One region of the Paenibacillus azoreducens genome, then DNA from elsewhere that is predicted to be linked to it. Evidence: predicted binding sites of a transcription regulator. Region 1 holds the regulator's gene; each other region holds the start of a gene.

Region 1 (3,208 bases):
AAAATTTCGATTTCTTCATCCGTCAAATGAACGGCATGAGCAACAAGCGATGGCCGGGAAAACACTCCGAGTTTCTCCAGATGGGCAACTGGACGCAGACCGTATTCAGTTACATTTTGCTCGACTTCGGCTTTGGTTTCAGACATATGGGTATGCATCGGCAAATCCATGTCATGAGCGGCCTGAACGAATTTTTCAATAAAGTCCGGAGGACAAGTATATGGCGCATGCGGTGAAATCATCGTCGTAATCCGTCCGCCTGCTTTACCGTGCCAGTCGCGGGCAAATCGGATGGCTTCATTCAGCTTATGGCGCTGAACCTCTTCCGGGCAGAGCCCGATAACGCCGCGCATCAAGGATGCACGGATTCCCGATTCTTCCGTTACCTTCGCTACTTGATCCATATGGTCGTACATATCCAGGAAGGTTGTCGTGCCGCCTTTCAGCATTTCAAGCACCGACAGCGAGGTGCCCCAATATACGTCCGATGAGGTGAATTTGGCTTCCATCGGCCACATTTTCTCCTGCAGCCAGATTTGCAAAGCCAGATCGTCACCATATCCGCGAAGCAGCGACATTGCGGCATGCCCATGCGTATTGATCATACCCGGCATAAAAAACAGATGGGTCCCGTCCATAACGGGTATATCGCCATCCAGTTCAGGCGTCTCCTCGCCCACATAAACGATAAGGTCGTCTTCAATGACCATGCAGCCTTGAATAACCGGCTTATCTCCATCCGCAACCGCAAAGCTGCCGTTTTTAATCATCCATCTATTTGTCGCCGTCATCAGCAGAATCGTCCTTTCCGTTATCCAAATAATAAGCCAAACTGAGCAGATCCGTAGTGAAATCCGCCGGATGAATCCGAATGTTCGCAGGTGCTTTCAAGATGACCGGCGCGAAGTTCAGGATCGCTTCGATGCCGGCTTCGATCAGGATATCGGCCACATTTTGCGCTTCGACATCCGGTACCGTAATGATCCCGATACGGATATTGCGGGCTTTGATCGTTTCGCGGAGCTCCTCCATCGGCTGAACGGTCAGCGTATTGATTTGTTTGCCGATCTTCTTCGGATTTTCATCAAATACGGCAATAATTTTAATGTTTTCCTTCAGGTAAAAGTTATAGTTTGAAAGCGCTTGACCCAAATTACCTGCCCCGACCAACACCGCGTTGATCTGCTGATCCAGGTTCAGGATGTGGCGGATTTTTTCGATCAGATACGAAACATCATATCCGATGCCTTTCCGGCCAAAATCGCCGAAATAAGCCAGATCCTTACGGATCTGCGCCGGATTGAGGTCGAGTCTCTGACCAAGTTCCTGGGAGGAAACCGTAGCGACCTCCCGTTTATGCAAGTCGCTCAAATATCTTAAATATACAGGCAATCTGCGAACAACTGCTTCGGATATTTTCTCCGATTTCATGCTTGTTCCCCCTATTTTTAGCAGCTTAATTAATCTATCAATGCTTAGAAAAACGTCTATCGTCGTACTTTCTAAGAAGACAGACCGCTTTTAGCGGATGTTTTTCTTGCGATATTAGGATGCGTTTCCCCCGGAGTTTTACTTCTACTATCTTAAAACAACCTCACAAAGAGTATCGGAAAGAAGTCCGACGCCTCTCAAAGAGGGGCGCTTTTGCGGAGCAAAAGTACTGAGTGACGTGTGGCTTCGAAGCTTATTCGATTACTTTGCGGGGACTCCGGAACTTTTAAGCCATTCGGATATACGAGGAACCATTTTTTCCGTATTCATATGCTCCATTTTGGGTCCAGGCAAGGAATAAAGAAAATACTTCCCGTAGTAGGATTCGATAACGCGCGTATCGTATACAATGACGATGCCGCGGTCATTCGCCGTGCGAACGAGTCGGCCAAAGCCTTGTTTAAAGCGGATTACTGCCTGCGGCACGGAAAGCTTCATGAACGGATTTTTTTTCTGACGCTGCAGAAGCTCGCTTTTCGCTTCGACGAGCGGATGGTTTGGCGGCTGAAACGGCAGTCTTACAATCGCCAGACATGTCAGAGCATCGCCGGGAATATCCACCCCTTCCCAAAAACTGCTCGTTCCGAGCAGCACCGAAGCGCTGCTGTCTTGAAATCTGCGGATAAGCTTGGTGCGGCTGCCGCTGTCAACGCCTTGGCCCAGCACTGCAATGTCACTGTTCGCCAAAGCATTTTTTAAAGGCTCGTGCACCTGACGCAACATCCTGTAAGAAGTAAACAACACCAACATTCGTCCATGAGTCGCCAGCGCGGCGTCGGCAAGGGATTGCACCAAAGTATCTACAAATACCGCATCGCCTACGCTCCCCTTAACGCTTGGGAAATCGCGCGGGATCACAAGGAGCGCCTGATCGCGGTAATTGAATGGCGATGGAAGCATCACGGTAGCCAGTCTTCCGTTTTCCTGATCCTCTTGAAGCCCCAAGTTATCAATCATGTACTGAAAAGATTTATCCACAGACAATGTGGCAGACGTCAGAACTATGCTTTTTTTCTTGTCGAAAAACAATTCCTTGAGCTGTTTGCTGACATCGACCGGTACAGCATACATCTGGAGCGATTTGCTCCGGAAATGGCTGCTTGCCTCCATCCAGTACACGACAGTCTCGTCATTCAAGTTCATGAAGATGCGAAGGTCGTCGCGCGCCGCTGCCAAATCCTTGAACAGGCCGCTTAAATCCGTAATCAGGCTGTCCGCGCTGTAATCACTTTCATCCTCTTTGTATTCCGCCAGCATTTTCTCCCCGCGCCGCACCGCTTCGCTGATTTTCACATGAATCTGATTTTCGAGCGCTTTGAGCGTATCCCATTCCTTCGGTTTGTTTGCAGGTTGAAGGCGAAGTACGTATTGTCCTACATCCCCTGGCGAAACGTCATTACGCTCCGGAAGCAAAGCGAATAAAAGTTCATTCAGCTTATCCCAATCTTCCTTCACGTCCACCAAATCTTCGCTAATGCGATCGATTGCCGCAATCCAGTCGCTGGCCCGTTCTTGGCCGGAGGACTGCAGCTGCTGTCTCAGCGCAGAAAGCTGCCCGTTCTTTCCATCCTTGTAAAGCCGGGTAAGCGTATGGACAACACTGAAGTATTTCATATGAAGTCCCAAATGTTTACCGGCAACATCCTCCAAATGATGGGCTTCGTCAATCACCAAACGCTCATACGACGGAAGCAATTGATGGCCAGCTTTTACATCG
Region 2 (3,208 bases), 2.5 Mb from region 1:
GTCGCCCGTTACCCGCAGCGTGGTAAACAGAAGTCCATGCACGAGGCAAAGCACAACCATCGTCAAGCCGCCCACTACGGAGTAAAAATTCACGATATCGCCGAAGAACGAAGCTTTCATTTCCATCGCTTGGTCAATCGGCAAACCTTTAATCAAATCGGCAAACACAACGCCGAGCAGAAGCGGCGGAATCAAACTGCCGATGAAAATGACGACATCCCATGTCTTTCTCCAGGCCTCTTTTTCGACTTTGCCGCGATATTCAAAGGCAACACCTCGGCCGATCAAGGCAAGCAGCAGCAGAACAAGCGGGGTATAGAAACCGCTGAACAACGTCGCGTACCAGTTCGGGAAAGCGGCGAACATCGCGCCGCCGGCCGTCAGCAGCCAAACTTCGTTTCCGTCCCAGAAAGGACCGATGGAGTTAATCAGCACCCGGCGCTCCATATCGGTTTTCGCCAAGATACCCGTAGACATCCCGACGCCGAAATCGAATCCTTCCAGGAAGAAAAATCCGACAAACAAAACGGCAACGAGCACAAACCAAAGCTCATTAAGAGATAGCATGACGGTATCCCTCCTTATCAAATGGATCACTAGATACTTCTTCCTTCACAACCTCAAACGGACCTTTTTTGATCACGCGGATGAACAGATAAACCATAACTACCGCCAGAATAGCATAAATGCTCACAAAAGCGATAATCGAGAACAACACTTGGCCTGCGGTGACGCTAGGCGAAACTCCGTCCGCTGTTGTCATCAGTCCGAATACCGTCCATGGTTGGCGTCCGATTTCCGTCATGATCCAGCCCGAAGCATTCGCGATCTCCGGCAGTGCAATTGAAAACACCATCAGCCGCATAAACCATTTGTTGCGGTTCTCCAGCTTTTTGCGTGCTGCAAGATATACACCGTACAAGCTGAACAGAATCAGTAGGGAGCCGCTGGCTACCATGACCCGGAAGCTCCAGAAAGTCGTACGAACCGGCGGAATATAGTTACCGGGGCCGTATTCTTGTTCATATTGAGCTTGGAGTTCTTTCATGCCTTTTACTTCGCCGGAAAATTTACTGTACGAAAGGAAGCTGAGCATATAAGGGATCTGGAACTCCCCGGTATTTTTTTGGTTTTTGGTGTCGATGAATGCCGTTACCGTCCAAGCTGCGGGATCGCCACTGTTTTCCCACAGCGCTTCGGTCGCAGCCATTTTCATAGGCTGTGTTTTCACCAAATATTGTGCCTGCTGGTGACCGACGAGCGCAACGCCAATCGAGGACACCATGCCGATGATAATCGCGATGATAAATGATTTTTTGAAGAATTGAACATCTTGCTTTTTCAGCAGCTTATACGCACTCACGCCTGTAACCAGGAACGCGCCTGTCATAAATGCCGCCAAAATCGTATGCGGGAATTCAAGCAGCAACTGACCGTTGGTGATCAGCGCCAAAAAGTCGTTCATTTCGGCCCGGCCGTTGTTCATCGTAAAACCGACAGGCCGCTGCATGAAGGAGTTCGCCACCAAAATCCAGAACGCGGAAAAGACCGTTCCGATGGAGACCAACCAGATACAAAGCAAGTGAACCTTTTTCGAAAGACGTTCCCATCCGAAAATCCACAGACCGAGAAATGTCGATTCCAGGAAAAACGCCAGCAGCGCCTCGACCGCCAGCGGCGCTCCAAATACGTCGCCGACAAAACGCGAATATGCCGACCAGTTCATGCCGAACTGGAATTCCTGAAGAATACCGGTTACGACGCCGATCGCAAAGTTGATGAGGAACAGCTTGCCCCAGAACTTCGCCATGTTTTTATACTCTTCCTTGCCCTTAACGACGTACATCGTTTCCATGATTGCAATCAGGAATGCAAGACCAATGGACAACGGCACGAAGAAAAAGTGAAAAATCGTTGTCGCTGCGAATTGGATCCGAGACAGCATAACTACATCCATTTCTCTTCCCTCTTTCTCAAAATTATTCTGCCAAACCCCTTAACTTCGGATTCGCTAACACAAGTTTTTATATCCTTGAACCTTTGCAAAATCCTTTCCTTCATGTATTCTGGCAGACAAAAGAAGGCTTCAATGTGATAAATGTCACATTCTCAAGCCCGAAAATGAGCTAATGTGAATTATGTCACAAAATATTAAAATTTTAGGCATCCCTTTAATCAGGTCATATGAATTTACATACATATCCAATTCATTCGGCCGTATCCGGCGTCTATTGCCTGCTTGCTGCGATCCGCTTCTTGTGAACGGTATTTAATGAACATAAGCAAAAAAGCGCCGAGACGGCCGATATCAGCATACGCCAAATAAAAAGGACTGTTTCCAACCGGAGCCCGGCCGAAATCAGTCCCTTAATAGAGGTCATTCAAAAAGTCCGTTTTTGATCTGTGCTGAAAACCGACCTTTTTGAACACGCACTAATAGCAAGTTCTGCTGATCCTTTATATCTTCATCCTGTAATTGATGCTTTTTGCAAATCCCTGTTAGTCCCTGGATACATAATACTTGTTGGTCATGTACCAGGCGTCGCCTTTTTCCGTAGGCACTTTGCCCTTCTTCTTGTCCAAAAACACGATCTCGTTGCATTTGGAACAATACCATTTCGTCGTGTAGTATTGGGAAAAGGTCGTGTAGGTCGTCCCGCATTTGCAGTCGACTTTAAAGTACACGCGGTTCTCTTCATACGCCTTGGACAGCTGATCGGTGTTTGCTTCGGCAGGAGGGTTGCCCACAGGCTTAAGCACTTCGGCGTAATTAGAGAAACGGTTATGCACTTTGAAATCCGCAACCAGCTCTGGATTGAGGCCAAAAAACTCTTTGCCAATAGCTGTGATGAACTTTGCATCGGTACGATAGCACTCGATCCATTCCTGAATTTGCTTATTCGATAAAGGTACAGTTCCTTTAATGCCACTATTCAAGGTGTAGGTCATGATGGTTAAATTCTCATTGTCTTCATAGAACATTAATTCAGAAACCTCCTTATGATTTCATATATTAATGTACTACTTCTTCGGACCATAATCAAAGTGAGAAATATAGGCAATCGACTATAAATCATATGATCGCCGGGTGAAAGTCTATAATGATCGACATTTGTACTTTTCAACATAATTATCAGTGAAATTCCATAGGTGAACAGACCGTGTTTTAAGGATGTCCTTCTGTGCGGTCCCAGGATGCTTTTTCTTG
Region 3 (3,208 bases), 200 kb from region 1:
CCGAGATGATGAAACGGTTCCAACCGGACTGCATTATCGCATTGGGCGGCGGATCGCCAATGGATGCCGCAAAAGCGATGTGGTTGTTCTATGAATATCCGGATACGGATTTTGACAACCTGAAACAAAAATTCATGGATATCCGCAAACGGATCTACAAATATCCACGGCTGGGACAAAAGGCGAAATTCGTTGCGATCCCTACCACTTCGGGTACAGGTTCGGAAGTAACATCGTTTGCGGTTATTACGGACAAAACAAAAGGCAATACGAAATATCCGCTTGCGGATTATGAACTGACGCCGGACGTGGCGATCGTGGATCCGGAATTCGTATACACTCTGCCGAAAACAGCGGTAGCCGATACAGGTATGGACGTGCTTACACATGCCATCGAAGCATACGTATCGGTCATGGCAAGCGACTACACGGACGGACTTGCGATCAAAGCGATTCAGCTGGTATTCCAGTATCTCGAGAAATCGGCGCTCACAGGCGACAAGGTCGCACGCGAAAAAATGCATAATGCATCGACGCTTGCCGGTATGGCGTTCGCCAATGCGTTCCTGGGCATCAACCACAGTTTGGCGCATAAATGGGGCGGTGAATACCATACAGCACACGGCCGGACCAACGCGATCCTGATGCCGCACGTCATCCGCTATAATGCGAAGAAACCGACCAAGTTCGCTTCGTTCCCTAAATATTCGCATTTTGTTGCGGATGAGCGGTATGCGGAAATCGCCCGCATTCTGGGACTGCCTGCACGTACGACGGAAGAAGGCGTAAACAGCCTGATCAATGCGATCCGCAAGCTGAACAAAGCGCTCGGGATCGAGGAATCGTTCCAGCAGCTGGGCTTTGACGCGAAGGAATTCGAAGCACGCGTCGATTATCTGGCGGACCGCGCTTTCGAAGACCAATGTACGACGGCTAACCCTAAACTGCCTTTGGTCACAGAGCTTGCCGATGTTTATCGCAATGCATTCTACGGCCGCTTCGAGGAATAATTTAGATAAAAAATAAATAAAAAAATAATGGCTCTGTGACAAATATCACCCCAAAAGTGATGTTTGTCACAGCCGTTTTCAGAAAAATCCAGTAAACTGAAAATGTATTAAGAACACCGCATTCAAGAAGCAAATCTTGCATAAAAGCACAATAGAGAAGCTTAAAATCATGTCTTTTATGTGAAAAAACTCACAATACTTAAGTCCTAATGGCAGATTGGTTGCGGGTTCAGGAGAAATGGGGTTTCCTTCAACTCATAGTCTCTAGTTCATAAAAATAATGGAGGGATTTAGATGTCGGCGGTAGAAAAAGACGTACAAAACATGCAATCAGGCTGGAGAGGTTTCAAACAAGGAAAATGGACCAGAGAAGTTAACGTAAATGATTTCATCGAAAACAACATCAATCCATACCTTGGCAATGAGGATTTCCTTGTCGGTCCTACGAACAATACAACCGAGCTGTGGAAAATCGTATCCGAGCTCACCAAGAAAGAGCGGGAAGCCGGCGGAGTGCTGGATGTTGACGTCAATACACCTTCAACCATTACTTCCCATAAACCAGGTTATTTGGACAAAGAAAAAGAGCAAATCGTCGGCGTTCAAACCGATGCTCCATTCAAGCGTTCCATCCAGCCGTTCGGCGGCATCCGGATGATGATTGATGCTTGTAAAGCTTACGGATTCGAGCTTCCCGAAGAATTGATCAAAACATTTACTGATATCCGCAAAACGCATAACCAAGGCGTATTTGATGCATATACTTCTGACATGCGCGCAGCGCGCAAAGCAGGCATTATTACCGGTCTGCCGGATGCTTACGGCCGCGGCCGGATCATTGGCGATTACCGCCGTGTAGCTTTGTATGGCGTGGACTTCCTCATTCAGCAGAAAAAACAAGAACTTCTCGATTTGGAAGTGGATGTAATCGACGAAGATGTCATCCGTTTGCGTGAGGAATTGTCCGAGCAAATCCGCGCTCTCGGCGAACTGAAACAAATGGCCGAAATGCACGGCTGTGACATCTCCAAACCGGCGCAAAACGCTAAAGAAGCTTTCCAATGGCTGTATTTCGGCTATTTGGCAGCTATTAAAGAACAAAATGGCGCAGCTATGTCGCTTGGCCGCGTATCCTCGTTCCTTGATATTTATGTTGAACGCGATTTGGCCGAAGGAAAACTGACGGAAGAACAAGCGCAAGAGCTTGTCGACCATTTTGTCATGAAACTCAGAATCGTAAAATTCCTGCGTACGCCGGACTATAACGAACTTTTCAGCGGTGACCCAACTTGGGTAACGGAATCGATTGGCGGGATGTCGAATAACGGCCAAACCCGTGTAACGAAAAACAGCTTCCGTTTCCTGCATACGCTGTACAACCTGGGGCCAGCTCCAGAACCAAACTTGACCGTGCTCTGGTCGGAAAAACTTCCGGATGCCTTCAAAAAATTCTGTGCGAAGGTTTCCATCGAAACCAGCTCGATCCAGTATGAAAACGATGATCTGATGCGTCCGATTTACGGCGATGACTACGGTATCGCATGCTGCGTATCCGCAATGCGGATCGGTAAGCAAATGCAGTTCTTCGGAGCCCGCGCCAACCTGGCAAAATGCTTGCTGTATGCGATCAATGGCGGCATCGACGAAAAATCCGGCGCTCAAGTCGGTCCTGAATATCCTGCCATCAAATCGGAAGTTCTTGAATACGGCGAAGTGATCAAACGTTTCAAACCGATGATGGAATGGCTTGCTAAATTGTATATGAATTCACTCAATGTCATTCACTACATGCATGATAAATATTCTTACGAAAGAATCGAAATGGCACTGCATGACCGTGACATTCTCCGTACGATGGCTTGCGGTATCGCCGGTTTATCCGTGGCAACCGACTCGCTGAGCGCGATCAAATACGCCAAAGTTAAACCGATCCGCAACGAGCAAGGTATTGCCGTTGATTTCGAAATTGAAGGCGAATATCCTTGCTACGGCAATAACGACGATCGTGTAGACAGCATTGCCATCGAACTGGTGGAAACATTCATGGGCATGATCCGTAAGCACAAAGCATACCGGAACGCTCTGCCAACCCAATCGATCTTGACGATCACGTCCAATGTCGTTTATGGTAAGAAAACAGGCACTACACCTGACGGACGCAAAGCGGGAGAACCGTTCGCGCCAGGCGCCAACCCAAT

The links. The regulator Rex, encoded in region 1, represses fermentation and respiration genes when NADH is low (regulators of the CRP and FNR family bind a similar motif). The targets are predictions, from matches to a motif close to TTGTGAAATATTTCACAA.
Region 2: L6442_RS01380 (cytochrome ubiquinol oxidase subunit I) is a predicted target of Rex. The motif match lies at 2,130-2,147, and genes of this name have one in related genera.
Region 3: pflB (formate C-acetyltransferase) is a predicted target of Rex. The motif match lies at 1,189-1,206, and genes of this name have one in related genera.

What each region holds. Positions count from the first base shown of each region.
Region 1 is NZ_AP025343.1:2,763,313-2,766,520, reverse strand. It holds gene L6442_RS11970 (amidohydrolase) at 1-791, opposite strand, end outside; gene L6442_RS11965 (redox-sensing transcriptional repressor Rex) at 775-1,431, opposite strand; gene dinG (ATP-dependent DNA helicase DinG) at 1,693-3,208, opposite strand, start outside.
Region 2 is NZ_AP025343.1:292,126-295,333, reverse strand. It holds gene cydB (cytochrome d ubiquinol oxidase subunit II) at 1-567, opposite strand, end outside; gene L6442_RS01380 (cytochrome ubiquinol oxidase subunit I) at 554-1,957, opposite strand; gene L6442_RS01375 (hypothetical protein) at 2,500-2,982, opposite strand.
Region 3 is NZ_AP025343.1:2,564,386-2,567,593, forward strand. It holds gene adhE (bifunctional acetaldehyde-CoA/alcohol dehydrogenase) at 1-1,010, shown strand, start outside; gene pflB (formate C-acetyltransferase) at 1,305-3,208, shown strand, end outside.